4 regions of the Paenibacillus sp. JT22N12 genome follow, and region 1 is predicted to be linked to each of the others. Evidence: riboswitches for the same ligand, from Rfam matches in the RefSeq annotation. Region 1 holds a riboswitch; each other region holds the start of a gene.

Region 1 (3,705 bases):
ATGATGGCCGCCCCGCACTGGTTGGTACGCTGACGGATGTCACCAGTACGATAAAAGCAGATGAAATTTTACGCGAGCATGAACTCAGGTATCAGCGCCTGATCAAATACTTGCCTGAACCCATCGTCGTTCATGACGGGGAAACGATTTTATATACGAATAATGCCGGCCTCCTCCTTTTTGGCGCCACCAGGGTTGAGGAATTATTTACCGTTACCTATATGGATTTGATTCATGCCGATTACCGGCAAATGACGAGCGAACGCATGAGCTTGCTGCTGGCCTCGGATGAACCTTTGGACTTTATGAAATCCAAAATCGTCAGCCTTGATGGAAGGATCATCGATGTAGAGGTTTCCGGCATCCGGATTCATAATTTTCAGGGACGCCCCTTTGTTGTGCAAAGCGTGTTTCGTGATTTGACGGAGCGCAAAAGAGAGGAAGAAGCGATTATCCGGTCAGAGAAGCTGTCGGTAGCAGGTCAGATGGCGGCGGGAATCGCTCACGAAATCCGAAACCCTTTAACCTCCTTAAAGGGTTTTACGCAGTTTCTAAAAACAAAGGTAAGCGACCATCATGAATATTTCAATATTATGCTTGCGGAGCTGGACCGGATCAATACAATCGTGCAGGAATTTATGGCGCTGGCCAAGCCCCAGGTCAAGCAGTTCAGCCAGCATAATCTGGCCTCCATATTGGAGAATGTGATTACGCTGCTGGAAACGCAGGCGATTATGAACAATGTCGAGATGAAAAAGGATTTTGCCGCGAAGATGCCGACGGTATATTGCGATGAGAATCAGCTCAAGCAGGTATTTATCAATTTGATGAAAAATGCCATAGAGGCGATGCCAAGCGGAGGAGATTTATCCATTACCCTGAAGGAGGGGGACGCGGGTATGCTCATTGTCCGCATTCAAGATCAAGGGGTGGGAATCCCCAAGGATAAGCTTGAGCGTCTAGGCAGCCCCTTCTACTCGACCAAAAGCTCCGGTACCGGGCTTGGACTCATGATTTGCTTGCGCATTATTGAAGCCCACCGCGGTACGCTGAAATTTGAAAGCGAGGAAAGCAGCGGTACAACCGTCACAGTTGAGCTGTCTGCCTTTGAATGGGAGACAGAGGGATAAACGAATGGCGTTCATCCCGTTATTGTTCGCGGCTGGACCTATTTACCAGTGTATTTGGGGGATAGAATTATGGTATCCTTTAACGCGAGCCGAAACTTATCGTACGGGGGATCTTTATGAGGCAGCAAACAGATGCTTTCAGCAAGCAATAATCTGTTTCCTGCCTCGCGGAATATTATCCGAGCCAGTCGAAATGGCAGGGTGAAAATCCGCTGGGGGTGAATCGCTTTGGAGCGGGCATATCCGCTTTGGCGTAGGGTTGAACTCCTCAATCCGAATCCGACAACTAACCTCGCAGGCCGCATGCACAAACAGGCATACTTAACCAATCGGAAGAGAGGCTGCCTTGTTTGAGCGATGACGGAGTTTGAAGACAGTTCTGTATCAGAACATGCCTATAAACCCGTAAATAAAAGGAGGACATTTGTTTTGGTAAATGCAAAATGGAAAAAAGGCGCGGCAGCAGCTGTACTTGGATTGGCAATTCTTGCCCATGCAGGGGCGGCAAACGCTGCAGCGGTTTACAAGGCAAAACACAATGATACCTTCTGGACGTTGTCCAAGCAATTCGGTGTGCAGCTTGATCAGCTGGTGAAAGCGAATCCAGGCGTGGACCCGTCCAATATTTATGCGGGCTTGTCCATTACAGTGCCGGGATCGGCAGCGAAAAAAACGGCAGCAGCTCCGAAAACCGCGGCGGTCAAGGCGATTAAAATGGAATCCACGGCCAAAGCGCTGCCGAAAAATACCGTGACAGTCAACGGACTGGCCTACAACTATACAGATGTTGTACAAGCCAAAGCAAGCGCCTATACAGCTGATGAATCCGAGAACGGCTGGGGCCCGGTTGACTATTACGGCAACCCGCTCAAGCTGGGTACGATCGCAGTTGATCCCAACCGTATTCCGATGGGAAGCAAGGTGTATATCACCGGTTACGATCATGACGGTTTGCCTGTTGGCGGCATGATGGCCGTAGCGACAGATATGGGGAGCGGGATCAAAGGGGATCGCATTGATATCTTCGTACCGCAATCGCAGGAAAAAGCCCAGAAGTTCGGGTTTCAATATGTAAAGGTTTTTGTTCTTGGCAAATCATAATACTTCAATATAATCGATCATAAATGAGCGGCGCCCCATTGCAGGGGCGCCGCTTGGTGGTTTCAGGGCTTTACGCTTCGTGCAGCCGGCTCTCCAAGCAGCTCGGGGAGCGTAACCATTTGATAGCCTTTGCTGCGGAGCAGCTTGATCAGTTTGGGCAGCGCCTCTAATGTTCCCGATAGATCCTGACCGATGCCTCCGCCTGCATGCTGAAGAATAATGGAGCCGGGCTGCAGGGTTTTCTTGATGTTAAACAATATCGTACTGCTGTCGATGCCCCGCCAGTCGACAGAGTCGACATCCCAGTTGACGGCAATATAACCGTTTTGCTTCATCCACTCAATTTGCCCGGGCAGTACTTCCCCATAGGGCGGTCTGATTAATCTGGGACTATATCCGGCGAGCGGACGCAATATGGCGTCAGTATTGCGGATCTGCTGCTGGAAGGCAAACAGGGAAATACGCGAGAATACCGCATGGTTATAGGAATGGTTGCCGATTACATGCCCTTCCCTGCCAATGCGCCTGACTATGGACGGATAAGAAGCGGCGCGCGATCCGACTACAAAAAAAGTCGCCCTGACTTTATGGCGGGCCAATATATCAAGCACCTTGGACGTGTAGCGGGGATCAGGCACATCGTCAAAGGTAAGCGCAACCTTCCTCTCCTTGCGCGGGCCGCCAATAACGAAGGTCCCGGGATAACGCTGCTGCAGATCTACCCAGGATGTGGCGTCACGGCGCGAAACTTTCTTTTTCTTCTGCTGGCCTGTCTCTCTGCTCTGGAAGGAAGGCTCGCTGAAGCCGGGTATGTTAAGCGGCAGGATGCCGGGCTCGTCCTGAAGTTGAATATGTAAGGAAGCTGGGAGCTTATCAAGCGGAGCAGCATGAAGTCTCCGCACCGGATCAAGTAAGCCGGAGATTATCATGACTGCGAGGAGGATAAGAACAGTTTTTCGTATCAAGCGAACGCAATGATTATTCCGCAGCATGTAAACCCTCCATATTTTGATAAATGACAAGCCTTTCTTTCTTGCGCTTTATTCATTGTGCCCCTCTGTTTTCCGATCATGCATGCGAAGCAGCGGATAACCGTCGATGACATGAAGCGAAGCTGCCTGCAGCGTTGACGGCAAGGTCCGTTCCGGGGCAGCTTTCTGCAAAAATAACTTTACAGATGAAGAATAAAACCGCTAACATGGAAAGTAATCACAACAGCAAAGGAGTTAGAGAAATGCCTACAATTGATAAGCCGCTTGCCGAATTGCAAGCGTATACAGGAAGAAATCCACGGCCTGCCGATTTTGATGATTATTGGGACAGGGCCCTTAATGAAATGCGTCAGACCGAACCGCAGATCGAGCTTGTTCCAAGCTCCTTCCAGACACCTGCTGCGGAATGCTTCGATCTTTATTTTACGGGTGTGCGGGGAGCGCGGATTCATGTTAAATATGCCCGTCCCCGTCACGCGGAC
Region 2 (3,705 bases), on a different contig from region 1:
CCCGCAGCAGCTTTTCTTCCCTCCTATTATTCGTGAGGGCAACCACAGGCTGCTGTTTGTAGAGCAGCAGCCGTACGAATTTTCTCCCTGCCTCAGTCGATGCAGCCACCAATATGGGCCGTTGTTCCATACTTTTCTCCTCCAAATTCAGGGAAGAAGGCAACAAAAAAGAAGCCTTAGGAAAAGAGTAACCTTTACCTGCGGCTTCTTTGACCATGACAAACGTCCTGATCGCTCGCGATAAGTGTTGCCTCTCCCGGTACGCTTACGAGGTTAGCTGTCGGATTCGGGCATGAGAGTAGCCCTACGCCCGGCATTTTGGAATGCCGGATGATTCACCCCGTGACCGTCGCCTTCGTCCCGATGGACGAGGACGGTCGTTGGTTCCCCCGTTACTGCAGCTGCTGCGCAATATTCAGCGAATGAAACAAAACAAGATTTATACAAAAATCTATACAACAAAAAACCGCAGAGGCACGTGACGCTCTGCGGTCGAATTTAATCGATCACTTCGTTCACCATTCCTCTCTCCACCTGCGCTTACGAGGTTAGCTGTCGGATTCGGGCGGTGAGAGTCGCCCTACGCTGCATGAGTTTCATGACACTCCTGCAACGATTCACCCCTGCGCTGTACGATCCGACTCTCACATCGGATACCAACAACGCCTCTATGGTTCCCCCGCTTTCCACCCGAAGGCGGAAACTCAGCGATCAAAAAAATGGATATATGCTGTTAAGCACGATATGAATCATACTCCCAGCCGTACGGCGTGTAAAGCATGTCCAGAACAGCTATGGGCACAAATAACGCCGCTGGACATATTTTCAAGCGCTTTCAGAGGATCAATGCTTCTTTATGCTCTGTATATCGCGGTATTTCGCCGTTTTTCTTTATCTCCGCTTAAAATGAAACCCGGCCCTTCGGTAGCTTATATGAAGAATGGAGCAGCGTATTAGCAACATGAAGAGGGAACGAGCAATTGCGCAAAATGACTGGTTTTAGCCGCTTATTTTCACTTTAAATGAAAAATATGGCGTTATGAAGTGTTTATCAGGCTGCGGATCGTTTTACAGAAGAAAAGGAACGGAATATGATAAATGGCAAGCCTGATTACGGCTATCATTTATTCGCTGAGTGCTTCCAAAGGAAGCAGCGGGGGAACCATGTGAGCGTCTGGGACTTCTGGCGTTCAAGGGGTGAATCCGGATGCCTGACGGCTCTGGAAGGGCGGCTCTCTCGTCCGAATCCGACAGCTAACCTCGTAAGCGAAAAAAGGGAGAGAATTTAAAGATGTCTGTTCAAACCGTTGACCCACTGCCCAAAGCTGACCCGCTGCCTGAACCGGAACTCCGCCTGCAGATCGTTCAAGTCAAAAGGATGGAACTGTTTATTGTGGCCCTCAATGAAAACAAAATGACCCGTTATCAGGTCATCCTGTTTCTGACCACAAACGCCGGACAGGCATGGAGCGATATGGTGCTGGAAAATTGGCAAAAGCCCGCGGACTGGATTACATGGTCCAACCGTTTCCGGGACATTCTGGATTCCAGGGAGCCTCATAATCTCGGTTGGTTATTGCAGCATTATCATGAAGATACCATTCAAAGTGTACTGGTCTCCTCAGCTCTGGAGCAGTTGAAAGGCAATCCCGGTCATAATCAGTCAGCGATAAAAACCGTATTGTTTGACCGTGCATCTTCTTATATTAGTTTGTTCTAGCATTCAAACCTCTTTTTATATTGTAGGGAAGCCCGGAGAGTTTCTGTGCTCTTCGGGCTTATTTTCTATGCCCTAAGGTCAGAGGATTCCTAAGGAGTATGGACCGGGCCGCTTGTCGATCAAGCCATCCAGAATAACGTGTACAAAAACACATAATTATGGCGTACAGCAGCATAATAAATCGTATAAATAACTCCCGTGCGGATAAAATCAAAAAAAAGCATCGTCCGCCCTAACAAGCAGCAGCGATACTTTAAATGAATTAGAACAATATAATTCCGGCGGCCCCGGCAGCCAAGATGACCATAATGGGATGGAGTTTATATTTCAGTAGGAGATATAAGCATCCGGCGCAGATCAGGAGCGTGCAGACCGTCACCCAGGTGAAGCCCGTCTCGCCGTCCGGAAACCCGAAATGGATGGCAGCGAATACTATCAATCCCGTAATAACGGGCCGTAATCCATAAAATGAGGATTTTACCCACTGATTATGCTGCAGCCGGAAGAAAAAAGCCGCCATCAGCACAACCACGGTGAGAGACGGAAGCACCATCCCCAAAGTAGAGGCGACGGCTCCCAGGATGCCGGCTGATTTGTAGCCGATCAAGGTGGCCGTGTTGGTAGCAATCGGACCGGGCGCCATGCCCGCCAGCGACACGGCTTGCTGAAAATCGCCGCCCGTCATCCACTGATGAGCCGATACCTCGAATTGAATCATGGGGATCACCGCGTAACCGCCGCCGAAGGAAACCAGACCTATTTTCAAAAATGTGATAAACAGCCCCCAAATCATTCCTTCATCCCTCCCTTCTAAACCATGTCGCTCTTAGATGTAATATTCAAGGTAAACCGGCTCCGGCTTCTGAGCTTCCGAGGACGTTTTCTCCGTATTCGTCTTAAGTCCCATCAATCTCTTCATCTGTATAAGCACAATCCCTCCCAGCAGTCCGCAAACAATGATATACAAGGGATTGATATTCGCGAACAGAAACATAAGTGCAGCAATCGATACGAATGCCGTCGCAGCGTCAAAAACGGATGTTTTGAGCATTCTGTAGGCGGCCATGAGGATGAGCGCGACGACGGCGCCATGTATTCCCTTCAAAGCCGCCTCGACCTTCGGATTATCGTTAAAATATAAATAGAACAGGCTGAGTATAATAACGATCAGAAAAGTAGGGAACGTCACGCCCATAACGGCCGCGACCGCTCCCGGGAAGCCGGCCTTCCGAAAGCCCACGAAAGCCGCCGCGTTGACGCCGACCCCGCCCGGAGCAGAACCGGCAAGGGATATCATATCGGTCATGTCCGCCTTGTCGATCCATTTCTTCCTTCCGACGATCTCACGCTCAATGACCGGCATCATGGCATAACCGCCACCGAAAGTCGATGGTCCAATCCGAAAAAATACCCAAAACAGCTGTAGGAGGATTCCCAGTCGTTCTTTCCAAGCCTGCGCCATTGTTTTACCCTCTTTCAATCGCTTTTCTCTATTTTATCACATTTATTTCATTTTGGATTTATCTAATCGGTAAATGGGTTATAAATTCATTTTATAGCTAATTAAAGGTTTATTTAATAGGTATCTCTTAGCTTCAATTTGCAAAATTCCGATTATTCAGCTTCATTTAATCCATTATGGGTTAAAGTTAGGCGGGCGAATTGGGCTGCGATAGCGGAAGGCAATCTATTCGGGTATAATCAGAATTATACATTTACGATTACAATACTTGTGTAAGTAGGGATTAACGATGAAGAACAAACCCGAGAGAGCTGTTCCTTCGCATAAAAAGCTTATTTACACAGAGGTGGCCGAGCGGGGGACCGTTTCCAAGGCGGATTTATTAACGTCGAGCAAGCTTACAAGCAGCACGTTAACACGTTTATTGGATGATATGGTGGCGGAAGGGCTGATTCAGGAAACCGGACGGGGTCCTTCCAATGGCGGAAGGCGGCCCATTCTTTATCAAATCAGACCGGATTAC
Region 3 (3,705 bases), on a different contig from region 1:
ACGGGACGACCCTGCCGAAGGTTTGGGATGCGGCGCAGATGCACATTCAATATAAGCTGGTGCATTCCTCTCCTTTGCTTTGGGCAGCGATTGATCCGCAGAATGAGAACGTGCTCGACAACAAGCATATTAACAATTTCATGAAAGCCGAGCTTCCGGAGAAGGTACAAACGCGCTGGAGCATTGGCGTCGCCAAGCTGCTGGAGGGGATCTTCACTTCCCTTGCCTGGTAGCCTGGCGACCTGGGGCCGGCAGGTACCCATCGCACAAATGGAGAAAAAAGGAGGTGAAGGCTTGCATGAACCATCATGTGAAGCAAGGCTGGCATCTGACGATGAAGCATTTTTACATCATTATTATGTTGTTCCTGTATGAGCTGCTGTGGGGCTTCTTCCTCTACCGTGCGGTTGAAGGAATTATGGTCCCGCTGCTGAAGCGTTACCCGGACAGCGCACCCTCGGACGGAGCTGTGGCGCTTTTCCTGACGGAGGCGCAGTTCCAGCTGCTCAAGACCGATCTCATTCGTCCCTATATCTGGCTCTTCGCAAGTCTGCTGCTCGGGCGCATGCTCCTGACCCCGTTCCTGAACGCCGGGCTGTTCCATTCCCTGCATCATGCCCAGGATGAGAACGGCACAAGATTTATCAAAGGAATCCGCACGGCGTGGAAGCCGATTGCACTGCTATACGGCATCGAAACGGCCTTGACGCTGGCTCCGGGCGTGTGGCTGCTGCCCAAAGCGCTTGATGCCCTGCTCAGCAGCGGCAGTCTGGCGGACATCGCCAACAAGATCGGGCCCTGGGCCGGCGGTTGGCTGGTGTGGGCGGCACTGCTCCACCTGCTCTTCCTCGCCATGCAGTTCGGCGTTGTGTCCGGAAACGGCGCGCTTCGCTCATTCTGGGGCGGGGTGCGGCATCTTATTCCGCTGGCCGGCATCTCGCTGCTAATGTGGGCCATTGGAATGGCGCTCAGTCTGACTATGGCCTCGGCCTCCATGCTCTGGGCCGGATTGATTGCACTCATTTTGCACCAAAGCTATCATCTGATTCGTACGGTTATGAAGGTTTGGACGGTAGCCTCGCAATATGAAGTATGGCATTCCAAGCAGACCTGACCACCGCTCTTATTAGTGAAACAGTAAGCAGGCAGAAGTCGGTTCAGCTGCCGGCAAGAATCTATAATATCAAAGAGGGATCAGCCGTTATGATGCGGTTGGTCCCTCTTTGTTTTGAAAATATGACATCTGAAAGGCGAATTAGAGAAACAGGCGCAGTCAGATATTGTCGATAATGCGGGTGAAACCGGAAGCGTTCATCTCCCTGCCTGGACTTGAGACTCAAGTTTAGACCACAAAAAAAAGGCTCCTGCAAATGCCGGAAGGACCTTTCGCATTTTTTGCAATAAGATAACGAGACGAGTTGTCAAAAAGTTTCACTCTAATAATTCTAATTTGTGAACAAATTGTGAATTTGGAAGGAGATTCGCTAAAAAAACAGAATTAGTATGCCAGCATGAAAAAATTGCCGAATTCTCTTGGATGAGAAGCGGGGGAACCATCTTGGGTGAATTGATCCCGACATTCGCTGCAACGAATGTCAGAGGGTATCATAGGGAGCCTTCAACCGAACCCCACAGCTAACCTCGCAGGCAACCGGAAGGGGTCACATTTTTTGAAAAAAGTTTCTGCACTACTCATCGGTCTAGCATTGGTACTCTTATTCCAAGTTGGGAGCGCACTAGCAGACTCCAAAATGGACGGCGTTATCAGTGATGTGATCGGCACTCCTTACCGCACGGCAGGGACGACTAACAAAGGATTTGACTGCTCCGGATTTACGATGTACGTGTTTGACAAACTCGGCGTCTCGATCTCGCATTCATCCTCCGCTCAGTCCAAGCTGGGCAAGAAAGTAGTCAAGGACGACTTGATTGCTGGTGATCTCGTATTCTTTAATACGAATGGTCGCGGCATTTCGCACGTCGGCATTTATGTTGGAGACGGCAAGTTTGCTCATTCCTCCTCCAGCAAGGGCGTTACCATTAGCAGCCTCAGTGACTCTTACTACGTTAAACGCTATGTTACTGCCCGCCGCGTAATGAGCCCTGAGACATTCGAGAAATACGCTGACGAACCTTCTGATGAATTGGTTGACAGCGAAGACGCTGGTTGATCAGTGTCGATAAGCATTCGCTAACGAATGCTGATGCATAGCCGCAGCTGCTTGTCCGATTGGACAAGCAGCTGCGGTTTTTGCTTTTTCATTTGGGTGTATGAAATAAGAAGCGGCACCTATATATACCCCGTATGTTCCGGTATTCAAACAGTCCAGCGCATGCTGGATGCCATCAAAATGGACCCTATAGACCCGGGCGAAGTGCGGAGGGTGCCGGCGAATCTCGCAATCAGAGGGAAAATGGGTATAATATAACCACAATCCCAACCTTGATGTATGAATGAAAGGAGCTGTTAGGTGATGACAGAGCTTTCCCCTGCGCTGCAGGTGTTTCATCCGACTCTTGCGGGGTGGTTCCGGCAGGCCTTCGGCGAGCCGACCGATATTCAGCTGGACGCGTGGGCTTCAATCATGGAAAATCGTCATACGCTCATCGCAGCACCGACCGGCTCCGGTAAAACACTTGCGGCGCTGCTGCCCTGCCTGAACGGAATCGCAGTGGGCAAAATCGCCGCCACGGCCCCGGGCAGCAGCTGGAAGCCAGGTGTACGCACACTCTATATTACGCCCTTGAAGGCGCTTAATAACGATATTCAGTACCATATCATCGGCTTCATGGAAGCTATTGAACGTTTCCATGAAGAGCATCAAAGGGCGGAGACCCTTGCTTGGCCGGGAGTACGCTCAGCCGTGCGGACCGGGGATACGTCCTCAAGCGAGCGCGCCAGAATGGTGCGCAATCCGCCGGATGTGCTGGTTACCACCCCTGAATCGTTCTACCTCCTGCTTACCTCCGAGAAAGGACGCGGCATGCTGCAGACGGTGGAAACGGTCATTGTGGATGAAATCCACGGGCTGGCTGGAGACAAGCGGGGAGCTCATTTATCCCTGTCGTTGGAGCGGCTCAGTGCGTTATGCCTGAAGCCGGTGCAGCGCATCGGAGTCTCGGCGACACAAAAGCCGCTTGAACGCGTTGCCCGCTTCCTCGGAGGCTGGGAGCAGCGGGCCGATGCGGCGGCCGGCCATCCAGCTGCGGACGCGCCGCGGGCGGCCGGCGGCCGGGAGGAAGCCGTCAGCCCGCAGAAAGCGGATACGAGCTCCGGGCACAAGGCGGGCGGGCTTCCTCTCTCCTCAGCAACACCGGATTCCGTACAAAATAGCGGCTCCATGCCACCTGCAGCCGGAGTGGGTGCAGAGACCGGGCAGCACCCGCACCCGCTTGGCTACAGTCAGCGGCCTGTTACGGTCGTCCTGAGCCGAATGTCAAAGTCCATTGAGGTTCGGGTTACGATGCCCGATCTCAGCAAGCCGGCCAAGACTCGCGAAGCCGTCTGGCTGCCGATCGTTGACCGGGTGTTCCAGTTAATGAACGACGCCCGGTCTGTGCTGATCTTCGTCAACAGCCGCCGGCTGTGCGAGCGGCTTGTGCTCCGGCTCAACGAGCATGCCGGCTATGAAATGGCGCGCGCCCATCACGGCAGCCTCGCTCGCGAGCGCAGGCTAACGATCGAGGACATGCTCAAGGCAGGCG
Region 4 (3,705 bases), on a different contig from region 1:
GCTTAATCCGCTATCCGGCGGATTCGTCAAAGAGGATATGAAGGGCAAGCTGTTCGGCAAAGCAGTCTGTGCCGTCTACAGTTGTACGATCAGCCGCTCTGCTTATGAGCGGATGCAGGCCTACATCCAAGCCATTGAAGCCAACCAGGAAAACTACAAATACAATCTGATCGGCCTGTTCGGCGTTATGCTGAATATGGAGTTCCAGCGCGAGAATGCTTACTTCTGCACCCAGTTTGTCGCCAAGGTGTTCGAGCATAGCGGACTTCCGATTGCCGACAAGCCGGCCTCGCTGGTCACTCCGGGCGATCTGGAAAATTCGGCAGCACTGCAGCTGGAATTTCAGGGCGAGCTGGAGCGCTATATCCAGCGCCAATCTACTGCTAAGCAAGAGATGAAGACCGCCTGATGCTTGAGCTGCTATTCTATCAGCTGCATCGATATTCCAAAACCATGCACATGGCGGGTTAGCTTACCGATTCAGATGATAGGGGACTGTCGTGATAACTACGTCCTTCTGGGCAAACAAAAAAGCATGCAGCATCAAGCCTGTCTGGTTGTGAAGAATATACTGCCACCAGTGCCTGGTTATGAACTGGGGAATGAGAATGGTAATATGATCGGTTTCCGCGCTTTTCCACTCGACCGTATCAATGAATTTCATGAGCGGCCTGATCACGCTGCGATAGCTGGACCGAAGCACGATGAGACGGACGCCGGGATTCCATTCCTCCCATTTTTTCTCCATCCGTTCAATATCTTCATCATCAAATCCCACATAAACGGCGACCACATTCTCCGTCAGCGACTTGGCATAGCTCAGCGACTGCATGACAACGCGCGTTATGCCCGCTACCGGAACCACAATGGTGCTTCCTTTAATAACCGGTTTGTCCGCTTCCATATTGATCCGCAATTGATCCGCCGTATTGCGGTAATGCTTGTTGATGCTCAGAAAGATCCAGATCACAACAGGCAGGAAGAGAAAGACCATCCAGACATGACCGAACTTGGTGAAGATAAAAATCAGCGTAATGACCAGAGTGGTGAGCATGCCAATTGTATTGATGATTAATTTTATGATCCAGTTGGCAGGCTTCAGCCTAATCCACCTCACCATCATCCCCAGCTGGGATAACGTAAAGGGAATAAAGACGCCTACCGCATACAGGGGAATGAGGCTCTCCGTATCCCCATGGAAAAGTACCACGAGCAAAGCGGACAAGATGCCCAGAATAATAATGCCATTGGAAAAGCCGAGACGGTCGCCGCGCACCATAAACACATTCGGCATATATTTATCTTTGGCCAGCATGAACGCCAGAAGGGGAAAGGCCGAGTAGGCTGTATTGGCTGCCAGAAACAGAATCAGGGCAGTGACTCCCTGGATGATATAATAAATCACGCCTCTGCCGAAGGTGGAATCGGCGATCTGGGAGACTACGGTTTCCTTCGGATTCGGCGTAATGCCGTACCAGTAGGCGAGAAGGCTGATTCCCACAAACATGGCGCCCAGAATGGCGCCCATCATGATCAGTGTGGCGGCGGCATTGCGATTGGCTGGCTGCTTGAAGTTCGGTATGGCGTTGGACACCGCCTCCACGCCGGTGAGCGCGGAACAGCCGGAGCTGAAGGCCTTCAGAAGCAGGAAAAGACTGATATTCGATACAGCGGCGCCGATTTCCGGAGGATGCGCGTCAACGCCTCCGAGCGCATACTTGATGATTCCCGAAATAATGAGTGCGAAAATCGCGAAGACAAACAAATAAACGGGCATGGCAAGCACGGACGCGGATTCCGTAATTCCGCGCAGGCTGATAATGGTCAAGAACAAAATCATGATGAGTGCAATCAGTACGCGGTGATCATGCAGGGACGGAAAAGCCGATGTAATGGCATCAGTCCCGGCGGATGTGCTGACGGCGACAGTAAGAATGTAATCGACAAGCAGCGAGCCTCCGGCCAGCAGTCCGGTGCGGACGCCCAGATTGTCCTTGGCTACTACATAAGCCCCGCCTCCGGCGGGATAAGCGAAGATCGTTTGCCTGTAAGACAAAATCAGAATCAGGAGAAGACCCAGCACAGCAAGCGAGATGGGGATGGAATACCATACCGCCGCGAAGCCCGCAGCCATCAGAACGATCAGAATTTGTTCCGTCCCGTAAGCGACTGAAGAGAGCGCATCCGAGGACAATACCGCAAGCGCTTTAAGTTTGGTCAGCTTTTCCCCTTCAATTTCCGCACTTTTCATTGGACGTCCGATTAATAACCGTTTGAATCTGCCTACCACTGTGACTTCCCCTTTTAGCTGCATTTTGTTGTGAAGCAAATGATCCTATCCCTTATTTCAAGCATAAAAAAAGCCGCAGAAAGTTAGGAGCTTTCCCGGCTTTATCCATAATTGAACATGGTTAAAACAACGATAATTCCTCTTCCGTACGCTTACGAGGTTAGCTGTCGGATTCGGGCGCGAGAGTCGCCCTACACCTTGGCTTGCGCCAGGTGATTCACCCCTGAGACCAGATCAACTGCATCTGCCTCCATGGTTCCCCCGTTTCTGTTTCAGAACTCAGCGATTAAGGATTTTTATGAAATTGAAACTCTTTTCCACGACTTGCTGCTTCACTTACTGAATATTACTCCTTCACTTATTTGTTGTACAGCAACGGAAACTGGAGAATATTTTAGCTCATTACCCTATATAGCGATATAAACGCTTACATAGATCCTATCCTCTTCCTACCAACCTTTTTCGCAGGATATCTTCATTTATGACCTATTATGTTTCCTGCCCATTATTTTTGTCTGGTCAAAAGCGATCTCAACAGCACAGCCGCGGATTTGAGCCTTGGCTTTTTTCTGTACTTGCGCACATCATCGTAAGTCGCCAGGGCAACCTTGGCATCCCTCAGCGCATAAGCGAAATCATCACCCTGCATCAGCTTGTATTCCCATACCCGCTTCTCCCAGGATGGAACAAGGGCGCTCATACGCTCGTCCTCGGCTGCCGGATGAATATAAGTCTCGCAGATTCCCTCGGGAAGATCGTAGAGCTTTGCCAGCATCATTTGCTTGAAGCTCTCATAGGTTTCCCCTTCTTCCACGCCATACGTATGGCTCAGCAGATAATCCGGTATCGGCACGCCGAGCGTATCCGCAAGATGGACCACCTTGCGCAGCGCCTGCTCCGCCCCCCGAATAGACGCCAGAAACTTGTCCCGGGGATCGATCCAGCGGAACAGACGGAATGGCAGGCCGCGCCGGGAGCACTGCCACAGCACCTGCGGCAGATAGCTTCTGCCTGTCGCCAGCCCATAGAGACTTCCCATATGATTATCCGCATGGGAGACCGTCAGACCTGCCTGCTTCACCGCCTCGAACTGCGCCTGCATTTCCCGTACAACCGCCTTCGGATCGGACTGCCGTTCGAAGGCTTCGATGGTGGCGTGCATGCGCCCGTCCGGGCCCTCCAGCGACGGATCGCCGGTCAGGCTTTTCCAGGGCAAAGCGGCGATCTCGCTTGTTAGCGTCAGATGCAGCCCGATATTCCCTGCCTTCTGCTTACGGCACCACGATGCCGCCTGCTCAAAGGCCGAGGCAGGCGGCATAATCGTTGCCGATGATACCTTCCGCTCCTCCAGCAAATGCATAATAGCTTGATTGGCGGCCTCGCTCTGCCCAAAATCATCCGCATTCAAAATTAAA

The links. Region 1 has a riboswitch for cyclic di-AMP ahead of AC0YOA_RS05850 (3D domain-containing protein). Riboswitches for the same ligand answer to the same signal wherever they lie in the genome.
Region 2: it holds a riboswitch for cyclic di-AMP, as region 1 does, so the genes downstream of both, AC0YOA_RS19890 (hypothetical protein) here and AC0YOA_RS05850 (3D domain-containing protein) in region 1, are expected to answer to the same signal.
Region 3: it holds a riboswitch for cyclic di-AMP, as region 1 does, so the genes downstream of both, AC0YOA_RS33430 (C40 family peptidase) here and AC0YOA_RS05850 (3D domain-containing protein) in region 1, are expected to answer to the same signal.
Region 4: it holds a riboswitch for cyclic di-AMP, as region 1 does, so the genes downstream of both, AC0YOA_RS35250 (APC family permease) here and AC0YOA_RS05850 (3D domain-containing protein) in region 1, are expected to answer to the same signal.

The regions. Positions count from the first base shown of each region.
Region 1 is NZ_JBWDNU010000002.1:51,296-55,000, forward strand. It holds gene AC0YOA_RS05845 (PAS domain S-box protein) at 1-1,130, shown strand, start outside; cyclic di-AMP (ydaO/yuaA leader) riboswitch at 1,208-1,446, shown strand; gene AC0YOA_RS05850 (3D domain-containing protein) at 1,560-2,231, shown strand; gene AC0YOA_RS05855 (polysaccharide deacetylase family protein) at 2,294-3,223, opposite strand; gene AC0YOA_RS05860 (acetylxylan esterase) at 3,466-3,705, shown strand, end outside.
Region 2 is NZ_JBWDNU010000005.1:123,004-126,708, forward strand. It holds gene AC0YOA_RS19885 (hypothetical protein) at 1-130, opposite strand, end outside; cyclic di-AMP (ydaO/yuaA leader) riboswitch at 247-431, opposite strand; cyclic di-AMP (ydaO/yuaA leader) riboswitch at 523-720, opposite strand; cyclic di-AMP (ydaO/yuaA leader) riboswitch at 1,120-1,284, shown strand; gene AC0YOA_RS19890 (hypothetical protein) at 1,292-1,720, shown strand; gene AC0YOA_RS19895 (chromate transporter) at 1,983-2,513, opposite strand; gene AC0YOA_RS19900 (chromate transporter) at 2,547-3,182, opposite strand; gene AC0YOA_RS19905 (ROK family protein) at 3,472-3,705, shown strand, end outside.
Region 3 is NZ_JBWDNU010000016.1:54,538-58,242, forward strand. It holds gene AC0YOA_RS33420 (M1 family metallopeptidase) at 1-233, shown strand, start outside; gene AC0YOA_RS33425 (hypothetical protein) at 299-1,114, shown strand; cyclic di-AMP (ydaO/yuaA leader) riboswitch at 1,512-1,665, shown strand; gene AC0YOA_RS33430 (C40 family peptidase) at 1,671-2,171, shown strand; gene AC0YOA_RS33435 (DEAD/DEAH box helicase) at 2,475-3,705, shown strand, end outside.
Region 4 is NZ_JBWDNU010000019.1:61,128-64,832, forward strand. It holds gene AC0YOA_RS35245 (hypothetical protein) at 1-409, shown strand, start outside; gene AC0YOA_RS35250 (APC family permease) at 473-2,290, opposite strand; cyclic di-AMP (ydaO/yuaA leader) riboswitch at 2,425-2,585, opposite strand; gene AC0YOA_RS35255 (polysaccharide deacetylase family protein) at 2,796-3,705, opposite strand, start outside.